DNA from 2 places in the Streptococcus downii genome. Region 2 is predicted to be linked to the other one. Evidence: riboswitches for the same ligand, from Rfam matches in the RefSeq annotation. Region 2 holds a riboswitch; the other holds the start of a gene.
What was found. A riboswitch is a leader RNA that binds a small molecule or an ion and turns the genes downstream of it on or off. The one in region 2 is predicted to bind thiamine pyrophosphate.

Region 1: another riboswitch for thiamine pyrophosphate. It lies ahead of E2R31_RS03720 (thiamine-binding protein); the one in region 2 lies ahead of E2R31_RS01350 (ECF transporter S component).

The regions. Positions count from the first base shown of each region.
Region 1 is NZ_MZNX01000006.1:372,479-377,334, forward strand. It holds gene E2R31_RS03705 (ABC transporter ATP-binding protein) at 1-101, opposite strand, end outside; gene E2R31_RS03710 (ABC transporter substrate-binding protein) at 101-1,108, opposite strand; gene E2R31_RS03715 (ABC transporter permease) at 1,145-1,903, opposite strand; gene E2R31_RS03720 (thiamine-binding protein) at 1,866-2,156, opposite strand; TPP riboswitch at 2,229-2,331, opposite strand; gene polA (DNA polymerase I) at 2,435-4,856, opposite strand, start outside.
Region 2 is NZ_MZNX01000004.1:57,135-61,990, reverse strand. It holds TPP riboswitch at 132-220, shown strand; gene E2R31_RS01355 (TenA family protein) at 440-1,108, shown strand; TPP riboswitch at 1,232-1,320, shown strand; gene E2R31_RS01350 (ECF transporter S component) at 1,480-2,040, shown strand; gene E2R31_RS01345 (ATP-binding cassette domain-containing protein) at 2,041-3,426, shown strand; gene E2R31_RS01340 (energy-coupling factor transporter transmembrane component T) at 3,428-4,078, shown strand; gene tenA (thiaminase II) at 4,089-4,781, shown strand; gene thiW (energy coupling factor transporter S component ThiW) at 4,785-4,856, shown strand, end outside.

The DNA of each region.
Region 1 (4,856 bases), on a different contig from region 2:
ATAGAAACCACTTCACCCGAAGTCACCTGCAGGTTGATGTCCTCTAAAATCTTTTCATCGCCATAGGCATAGCTTACGTGTTCTAGTCTAATTTCTGTCATTATTTTACAAATTCGTTAGTGAAGCCTTTGTCTGTCAAGTCTTCTTTAAGGATACCATTTTCTTTGTCCCATTTGTAGAAGGCATTCCAGCGATCAGCGTCAAATTGTCCCCATTTTTCCTTGTCACTTGCGTATTCTTTCGACAAGTATTTTTGCGATTCGATGACAAAGTCACGTTTTTCCTTGAGTTCAGGTGCATTCTTTATGAGGATATCTGCAGCTTCTTCTGGATGTTCCATGGCATATTGGTAGCCTTTTTTGATAGCTTGGATAACTTTACGAGCTTCTTCCTTGTTGTCTTTTAGATAGTCGTTGTTTGCGATGATAACGGGTGAGTAGTAGTCAAACTCCTTGACATAGTCTTTCAAGTACATAAAGTTAGCCTCTACGCCTTGAGATTTGGCAAGGATACCATCCCAACCGTAGTAGATCCAAGCAGTGTCAAAGACACCATTGGCAATTGGTGTAATCGAGTTTGAGTCGTTGTTTGGTACTTTTTCGACCTTCTCAAAGTCTCCACCTTGTGATTCTACCAAGGTTTTCAACATAGCAAGCTCAGTCGGGTCATTCCAAGTACCGTATTTCTTACCAACCAAGTCCTTTGGACTGGTCACATTGTCCGATTTACGTGAGATGATTCCTGATGTATTGTGCTCTACGATAGCGGCAACGGCAGTGATTCCTGCTCCTTTTTCCAATTTCTTAGCCATGTAGTCTTGGAAATAGATAGCAAATGGCGTCTTGCCATTAATCACCAAATCAGACGAACTTTCTTCTGGTGGCAATTTCAAATCAACATCCACTCCAGCTTCTTTAAAATAGCCTTTTTCCTTGGCTACATAAAGCCCTGTGTGGTTGGTATTTGGTGTCCAGTCTAGGATAAAGTCAATCTTTTTGAGTTCTGCTTCTTTGTTGTCCTTAGAAGCAGTTCCTTGGCCACAAGCCACTAACACGACAGCTACAAGAGCTGTTACAATCGTTAAAAACACTTTCCATGTTTTCTTCATTTTCATTTCCTCTTTTCTTTTTCTAAAACGCTCTATTTAAGTACGTTTCCATTTAATCACATATTTTTCGCTAATATCGACCAATTTCATACCCAGAAGGCTAATAATCGACACCAGAATAATAATGGCAAACATGGTATCATACTGAAACAGTTTCTTGGACTGAATCATGTAGACACCTAGTCCTTCAAAGCCTCCCAACCACTCAGATACCACTGTTGTGATAAAGGCGTAGGAGACACTGACCCTCAGACCTGCATAAAAGTAAGGCAGGCTGACTGGGATTTTAAAATGCCACAGGATTTGCCAAGGCTTGGCCCGCATCAGACTAAACAAGGTCAGCATATCCTTGTCACAGTGCCTAAAACCGTCCAAGATACTAACGATAATAGGGAAGGTTGTCGTCAAGATAATCAAGACAATCTTGGGCAAAATCCCATAACCTAGCCACAAGACCAAGATTGGGGCTATGGCAATGGTCGGAATGGTCTGGACAACCACCATCATAGGGTAGATAAGGTCATTGAGCCAAGCCAGACTATCCATGAGCACAGCCATGATACAAGCAATCAAGACTCCTAAAACTAGACCTAGCAAAGCCACTCTCAAGGTCGCCCAGCTATGGTGCCAGAGAAATTCTCTGTCACGAACAAAGGCCTGGAGAATTTCAAAGGGAGTTGGTAGGATAAACTTGGGTAAAAGTTTGAATATTCCCGCTAACTGCCAGACCGACAAGACTCCAAGAAAGCCCAAAAGACTAATGTGTCGTCTCAGTATACTTTTCAAGTTTCTCATCGATGCTTAAAATCTCTCCTATATTTATTTTGACATTGGCAAAGACATTATCCGCTTCCTGCCCTGCCACTTCTAGCGCTTCTTTGAGAATGCGCATAAGCTCATCAAACTCCCCTTCCAAGACCGTTTCAAAGGGTGTCACCACCATGGTCACGGACTGAGCTTGCAGATAGGTAATAACCTGATCAATAATAGCAATTCGATCAATCCCCTGCGATAGGGGCAAGACTTGCAAGGCAATGCTTGCTTTCATAAAAACCTCCTTTTCTCAGGCTTCCTTTTGACAAAAAGAAAACCTTTCCCATATATACGGAAAAGGTGCAGAATTCGACTAAGTATCCTTCCCTACGCTGGCATTACCCAGATCAGGTGCGGTCGAAGTTTAACACTTCCTCTCAGACTGTACACAGACTCCCGTATATTATATGAACATATGATAACGTAAATAAATGGATAAGTCAAGGAAACTGCTTACAGAAAACTATGAAAAAGAGTTTGAAGGCAAATGCTTCAAACTCTATCCTAGCTTTCTTATTTAGCCTCGTACCAAGTTGCTCCTTCATTTTCATCTGCAATGAGGGGAACACTGAGCTGGATGGCTTCTTCCATGGTTTGTTTCACTAGAGCTTTAACGGCTGCTAGTTCTGATTTCGGAACCTCAAGGACGATTTCATCGTGCACTTGCAAGAGCATCTTAGTCTGATAGCCACCTTCAACTAGAGCTTTGTCTAGCTGGATCATAGCAATCTTGAGAATATCTGCTGCTGAGCCTTGGATAGGAGAGTTGATGGCAGTTCGCTCTGCAAAACCACGAATGTTAAAGTTGCGTGAATTGATATCTGGCAACTCACGACGACGTTTGAAGAGGGTCTCTACATAGCCCTTATCACGCGCCTCACGAACAACTTCATCCATGTAGTTTTTAATACCTGGGAAGCGTTCAAAGTAGGTATCGATGTAGGCTTTAGCTTCCTTACGGCTGATACCTAGATTGTTTGCCAAGCCAAAATCTGAAATCCCGTAAACCACTCCGAAGTTAACCGCCTTGGCATTGCGACGGTCGTTTGGAGTCACATCCTCAGGACGTTCAATTCCAAAGACACGCATGGCTGTTGAAGTATGGATATCTGCTCCATCTTGGAAGGCCTTGATTAAGTGCTCATCCTTAGAGATATGCGCCAAAACGCGCAACTCAATCTGTGAATAGTCCGAACTGAGTAGTACACTATCCTCCCACTCTGGCACAAAAGCCTTACGAATGAGACGGCCTTGCTCCAAACGCACAGGAATATTTTGCAAGTTTGGATCCACACTAGACAGACGCCCTGTCTGAGTCAAATCCTGCACATAGCGTGTGTGAATCTTGTCATCATCCAAAATCCAATCCTGCAAACCAACCACGTAAGTCGATTGAATCTTAGCAATCTGACGGTAGTCTAGAATTTTCTTAACAATTGGCGCAATAGGGGCTAGACGCTCTAGCACATCCACGGCTGTCGAGTAACCTGTTTTGGTTTTCTTGGTGTATTCTAGAGGAAGGCCGAGCTTTTCAAAGAGAAGCACGCCCAACTGCTTGGGTGAGTTGATATTAAACTCCTCACCAGCCAGTTCATAAATCTCCTGAGTTAGCTTTTCAATGACAAGCTCATTTTCAGCCTGCATCTCAAGAAGGGTTTCTTTTTTGACCTTGATTCCAACAATTTCCATCTTGGCAAGGACAAAAGCCAGAGGCTGCTCCATGTCATAGAGGAGATCTAACTGTCCATGGTCACTGAGTTTTTCAAGCAAAACAGGCTCAGTCTCAACCAAAACAGCAACCTTGCGAGCTAGGTGTTCCAAGAATTTTTCCCGTTCAGGAATTGCCTTCTTGACCCCCTTGCCGTAAAAGATCTCATCATCGACTATGTAAGTCTGGCCATAAAGACTCGCAATGGTTGAGATTTCATTGTTCTCGACTGTTGAGAGTAAGTATTTTGCCAAACGACTGTCAAAAGCAGGAGCCTGGAGATTCAAGCCCAAGCGATTTAAAAGAACCTTAGCTTTCTTAAAGTCATACACTTTCAGAGGTGTTTTTTCTAAAAATTCCTTGAGAATCGGCTCCTGCAAGAGCTCAAGTTTATCTGTAGCGTAAAGTTTATCCCCACAGGACCAGGCAAAACCAACTAAGTCATCTGTATGGTAATTCTCACCAAAGAGTTCCAAGTGGAAGATAGAGTCTGCGCTCAGCATGTCTTGACTGACTTGGTCAACGATGGCGAAATCCAACCTCTCAGCCACATCCGTCGACGAAACATTTAAAGCTTGCTTGAGCTGTTTGAAGCCCATCTCATCGTAGAATTTCCCGAGATTTTCCACATCTGGGCCATTATATACCAAGTCATCAAGGCCAATCTCAATCGGTGCCTGAGTCTCAATGGTCGCCAAGGTTTTAGACAGGAAAGCTTGTTCCTTGTCATTGATGAGATTTTCCTTCATCTTAGAAGCCTTCATCCCATCGATATTTTCATAAATACCCTCAAGCGATCCGTGTTCTAGCAAGAGCTTGATACCCGTCTTTTCACCAATCTTAGTGACACCAGGGATATTATCAGACTTATCCCCCATAAGAGCCTTAAGATCAATAAACTGAGCCGGTGTGAGGCCCATTTTTTCCATAAGATAGTCTGGCGTAAAGGCCTCAAACTCAGCCACACCTTTCTTAGAAATCTCGACCACCGTATGCTCATCCGTCAACTGGATCAAATCCTTATCTCCGCTAACGATTGTCACATCAAAAGAATCCTTCTCAGCCAAACGACCTAGGGTCCCGATGATATCATCGGCTTCATACTGGGGCAGTTCATAATGGCGAATCCCAAGATGATCTAACAACTCACGAATGAAGGGAAATTGCTCACGAAACTCATCTGGAGTTTTAGCGCGACCACCTTTGTAGTCTGCATACATCTCTGTT
Region 2 (4,856 bases):
ACCTGATGTGGGGGTTTTTCTCCGTGTATAAAAAGATTAAATCGTTATCAAAAACTATATAAATATATTTTTCGGTCAAATATCTTGCTAGGGCTTTCAAATTCTGTTATACTGGTCCAGTAATTAAATAATAAAGACATTTGGGATGCTTTAGGCTGAGATGATACCCATTGAACCTGATACAGTTAATACTGGCGAAGGGAAATGTGAAAAGGTTTTTTTCGTATGTCGAAAGAAACTGTCTAATCTTGTAAGCTAAACTCTAATTCTCGATTGTAATTGGAGTTTTTTTGTTTATCAAAAGAGGACAGGCTTGACGGCAAGTCTTTCGGTAGCTCTCCACCTTGAATGCCCCACTTTTCTTTAAAAAGGTCAAGTAAAACTAGGATTTTCTTGGTATTTTGTTGATTACGAACGAGTAAAGAGAGGAGAAGTAAATATGGAAACACAAGACTATGCATTTCAGCCAGGTTTGACCGTTGGAGAATTATTAAAAAGCAGTCAGAAGGATTGGCAGGCTGCAATCAATCATCGTTTTGTTAAGGAACTTTTTGCGGGGACAATTGAGAATAAGGTCTTAAAAGACTACCTGATTCAAGATTATCATTTCTTTGATGCCTTCTTATCCATGCTGGGAGCTTGTGTAGCTCACGCAGACCAGCTTGAATCCAAGCTTCGTTTTGCTAAGCAACTAGGCTCTCTTGAAGCAGATGAAGATGGTTATTTCCAAAAGGCTTTCAAAGAGTTAAAGGTAGCAGAGAATGACTATCTAGAAGTGAACTTGCACCCTGTAACAAAAGCGTTTCAGGAGCTAATGTATTCTGCTGTGGCTTCATCAGACTATGCTCATCTTTTGGTCATGCTGGTCATTGCAGAAGGTCTCTATTTAGACTGGGGTTCTAAAGATTTGGCACTACCTGAAGCCTATATTCATTCGGAATGGATCAATCTCCACAGAGGTCCTTTCTTTACAGAGTGGGTTCAATTTCTAGTTGATGAACTTAATCGTGTCGGGAAAAATCGAGAAGATTTGACAGAACTTCAGGAACGCTGGAATCAAGCAGTTGCTTTAGAATTAGCCTTTTTTGATATTGGTTATGAATTATAGGACAGATGCAATCCTTTGATGTAGATTAAAAGAATGAACAAACAAACTATATAAATATATTTTTCGGTCAAATATCTTGCTAGGGCTTTCAATTTCTGTTATACTGGTCCAGTAATTAAATAATAAAGACATTTGGGGTGCTTTAGGCTGAGATGATACCCATTGAACCTGATACAGTTAATACTGGCGAAGGGAAATGTGAAAAGGTTTTTTTTCGTATGTCGAAAAGAACTGTCTAATCTTGTAAGGTAAACTCTAATTCTCGTTTGTAATTGGAGTTTTTTTGTTTATCAAAAGAGGATAGGCTTGACCGCAAGCCTTTTGGTATCTCTCCTTGAATGCCCCACTTTTCTTTAAAAAAGGAGTTTTTTATGTTGAAAAAATGGCAGTTAAAAGATGTTATCTTACTTGCTTTCTTATCTATCTTTTTTGGTGGTGTTTTTGTGGGTTCAGGCTATCTGTTTGATATCCTAACCCTGATCTTGGCCCCTCTTGGTTTGCAGGCCTTTGCCAATGAGATCCTCTTTGGTCTCTGGTGTATGGCTGCGCCCATTGCGGCCATCTTTGTTCCAAGAGTCGGAAGTGCAACGATTGGAGAAGTACTCGCTGCGCTTGCTGAAGTCCTTTATGGTAGCCAATTCGGTCTAGGTGCTCTTTTGTCCGGCTTGGTTCAAGGCTTGGGAAGTGAATTTGGTTTTATTGTAACCAAAAATCGTTATGAAAGTTGGCTCTCTCTAACTGCTAATAGTATTGGAATTACCCTTTTTAGCTTTGTCTATGAATACATTAAATTAGGTTACTATGCCTTCTCCCTTCCTTTTGTCCTTTCCTTGCTGGTGGTGCGTTTTATTTCCGTCTTTTTCTTCTGTACCATCTTGGTTCGTGCCATTGTAAAACTCTACCATCAGTTTGCTGCTGGAGGCAAGGCGTAGATGGGGCTGGAACTACGGGGGATTCAGTCCCCAATCTTCTTTGAACCGATTGATTTTACTTTTCATGCGCAAGCTTTTATCTTGTTAGTTGGGAGCAGTGGTTCAGGAAAATCCAGTCTCTTTCAAATCATTGCTCAAGTCAGTTCCTTGCCCTATAGTGGTCAAGTCCTGATAGATGGAAGCCAAGTCAGTCAGCTTTCTATCGTTGAACGTGTTCAGACGGTTGGCATTCTCTTTCAAAATCCCAATCACCAATTTACCATGGAGAACTTATTTGAGGAGCTGATTTTTACCTTGGAGAATATCGGGCATCCCCTCCAAGAGATTGATGCTAAAATAGCTGAGGTGGTCCAGCAATGTCGCTGTAAGGCAATCTTGAACCGTCCCATCCATCACTTATCAGGTGGGGAAAAGCAAAAAGCTGCTTTGGCTGTTCTCTTTGCCATGAATCCTAGGGTCTATCTCTTGGATGAGCCCTTCGCTTCCATTGATCGAAAGAGTAGGCTGGAGATATTGGAGATTCTAAAAGAGTTGGCCTCTAATGGGAAGACAGTTATTTTGTGTGACCATGATTTAACGGACTATGGAGCCTACATCGACCATATGGTGGAGCTGAGAGACGGACAACTAAGAGAAGTGTTTCAAATCCCTTGCTCTGAGATGACACAGGTTGCTTCAAAGGAAGTTGCTTCTAGTTCAAAACTATTCCATATGGATCGTGTGACTTGTGAGTTGGGTAATCGCCTCCTCTTTTCCATTTCTGATTTTACATTTTACCAAGGGATTTCCTGTATCCTGGGTGACAATGGTGTCGGGAAATCAACCCTCTTTCGCTCCATTCTTCAATTTCAAAAGTATAAGGGGCGCATTACCTGGAAGGGGACAGTTCTGAAAAAGAAAAAGAGTTTGTATCGTGATCTGACCGGTGTAGTTCAGGAAGCTGAGAAGCAGTTTATCCGAGTCAGTCTGAGAGAGGAACTGCAACTAGATAGTCCAGACTCGGAAAGAAATCAGCAGATTCTCCAAGCTTTACGATATTTTAATTTGGAGCAGGCATTCGATAAGAGTCCTTATCAATTAAGTGGTGGTCAGCAAAAGATTCTTCAGCTATTGACTATCTTGACCAGCAAGGCGTCTGTGATTTTGCTAGATGAACCTTTTGCAGGTTTGGATGATAGAGCTTGTCATTATTTTTGCCAGTGGATTTTGGAGGAGAGCAATCAAGGAAGAAGTTTTTTGATCGTTAGTCATCGTTTAGATCCCTTAATCTCTGTGGTTGATTATTGGATCGAGATGACTAGTGAGGGTCTCATTCATGTAAAAGAAGTGACAATCACTAACCCCCTCACATCTCGGAGTATCAATGCTCAAGGGGAGGTGAAGTAGTATGGTCAAAGTAGCAACTCAGACACCGATTATCAGTCTTTTCTTGCTGATTTTATCCTTAGAGACATCTTTCATTCCTTCGATTGCTCTTAATCTTTCAGTAGTCGCATTTTGCATTCTCTTCATGCTCTACAACCGTCGATTTAAGATGTTGGCTTGGATGCTTATGCTCGCCATTTTACCATCATTGGCCAACTACTGGGCAGTTCAGTTACATGGGGATGCTTCGCAGGCAGTCATGCTTGGAACGAGGGCCTTTGTGACAGTTTGTATCGGTCTTGTCTTTGTTTCTAGTATTTCCCTAAAAGAGCTTCTCTTGTACTTGGCTCAAAAGGGGTTATCGCGTTCTTGGGCCTATGCCTTAATTGTAGTATTCAATTCCTTTCCCCTCATTCAGCAAGAAATCAGGTCTCTAAAAGAAGCTTGCTTATTGCGTGGTCAAAAATTGCATGTTTGGTCGCCCTTGATTTACAGTAAGGTTCTGATGACGGTCTTTAGATGGCGCCATCTCTACTTGAGGGCCCTGTCTGCGCACGGATATGACGAACATGCACAGTTGGAGAATAGCTATCGGACTTTTTATATTTCTAAAAAAACAAAATTAATCTACCTGCTGTTCTTTTTATTACTTCAAACCAGTTTATTTCTATAAAGGAGTTATTATGGAATTTACAGATATTGCGATGGAATTATCCAGGGAAGCTTGGCAGGCTTCCTTTCAGCATCCCTTTGTTCTACAGTTACAAGAGGGAACGTTAGAACCTTCCATCTTTCGCTATTACCTGATTCAGGATGCCTACTATCTGAAGTCTTTTTCAGAAGCCTATCACCTCTTGGCTGATAAGACTTCAAACCAAGAGATGAAAAGACTCTTGAAGCAAAATGCCCAGAGTCTAGTGGAGGGTGAGTTGTTTATCCGCCAACAATTTTTCAAGGAATTAGGAATCAGCGACCAGGAAATGGACGAACAACCAATTGCTCCAACCTGTTATCATTACATTTCTCATATTTATCGTCAATTTGCAGAGCCAAACTTGGGCATTGCTTTTGCTAGTTTGCTCCCATGTCCTTGGTTATACCATGATTTGGGCAAGGAACTTAATCGAAAACCATCCCCGAATCCTCTTTATCAACAGTGGATTGAAACCTATATCACCGATGAGTTAGAACAGCAGATTAAAGAGGAAAAAGCCCTAGTTAATCAGCTCTATCGCGAAAGCAACGAGACAGACAAACAAAAAATGCTAGAGGCCTTCCACCGAAGTGTCCACATGGAAGCTAAGTTTTGGGAGATGGCTTACCAACATCAAACCTGGACGAGTGATTTGCAGTCCTTAGAAAAAGAGAAGAAATAGAAAATGAGAAACCACCAACTACAAGTTCACAAAATAACCATTTTATCCATGATGATTGCCCTTGACATAGTTCTT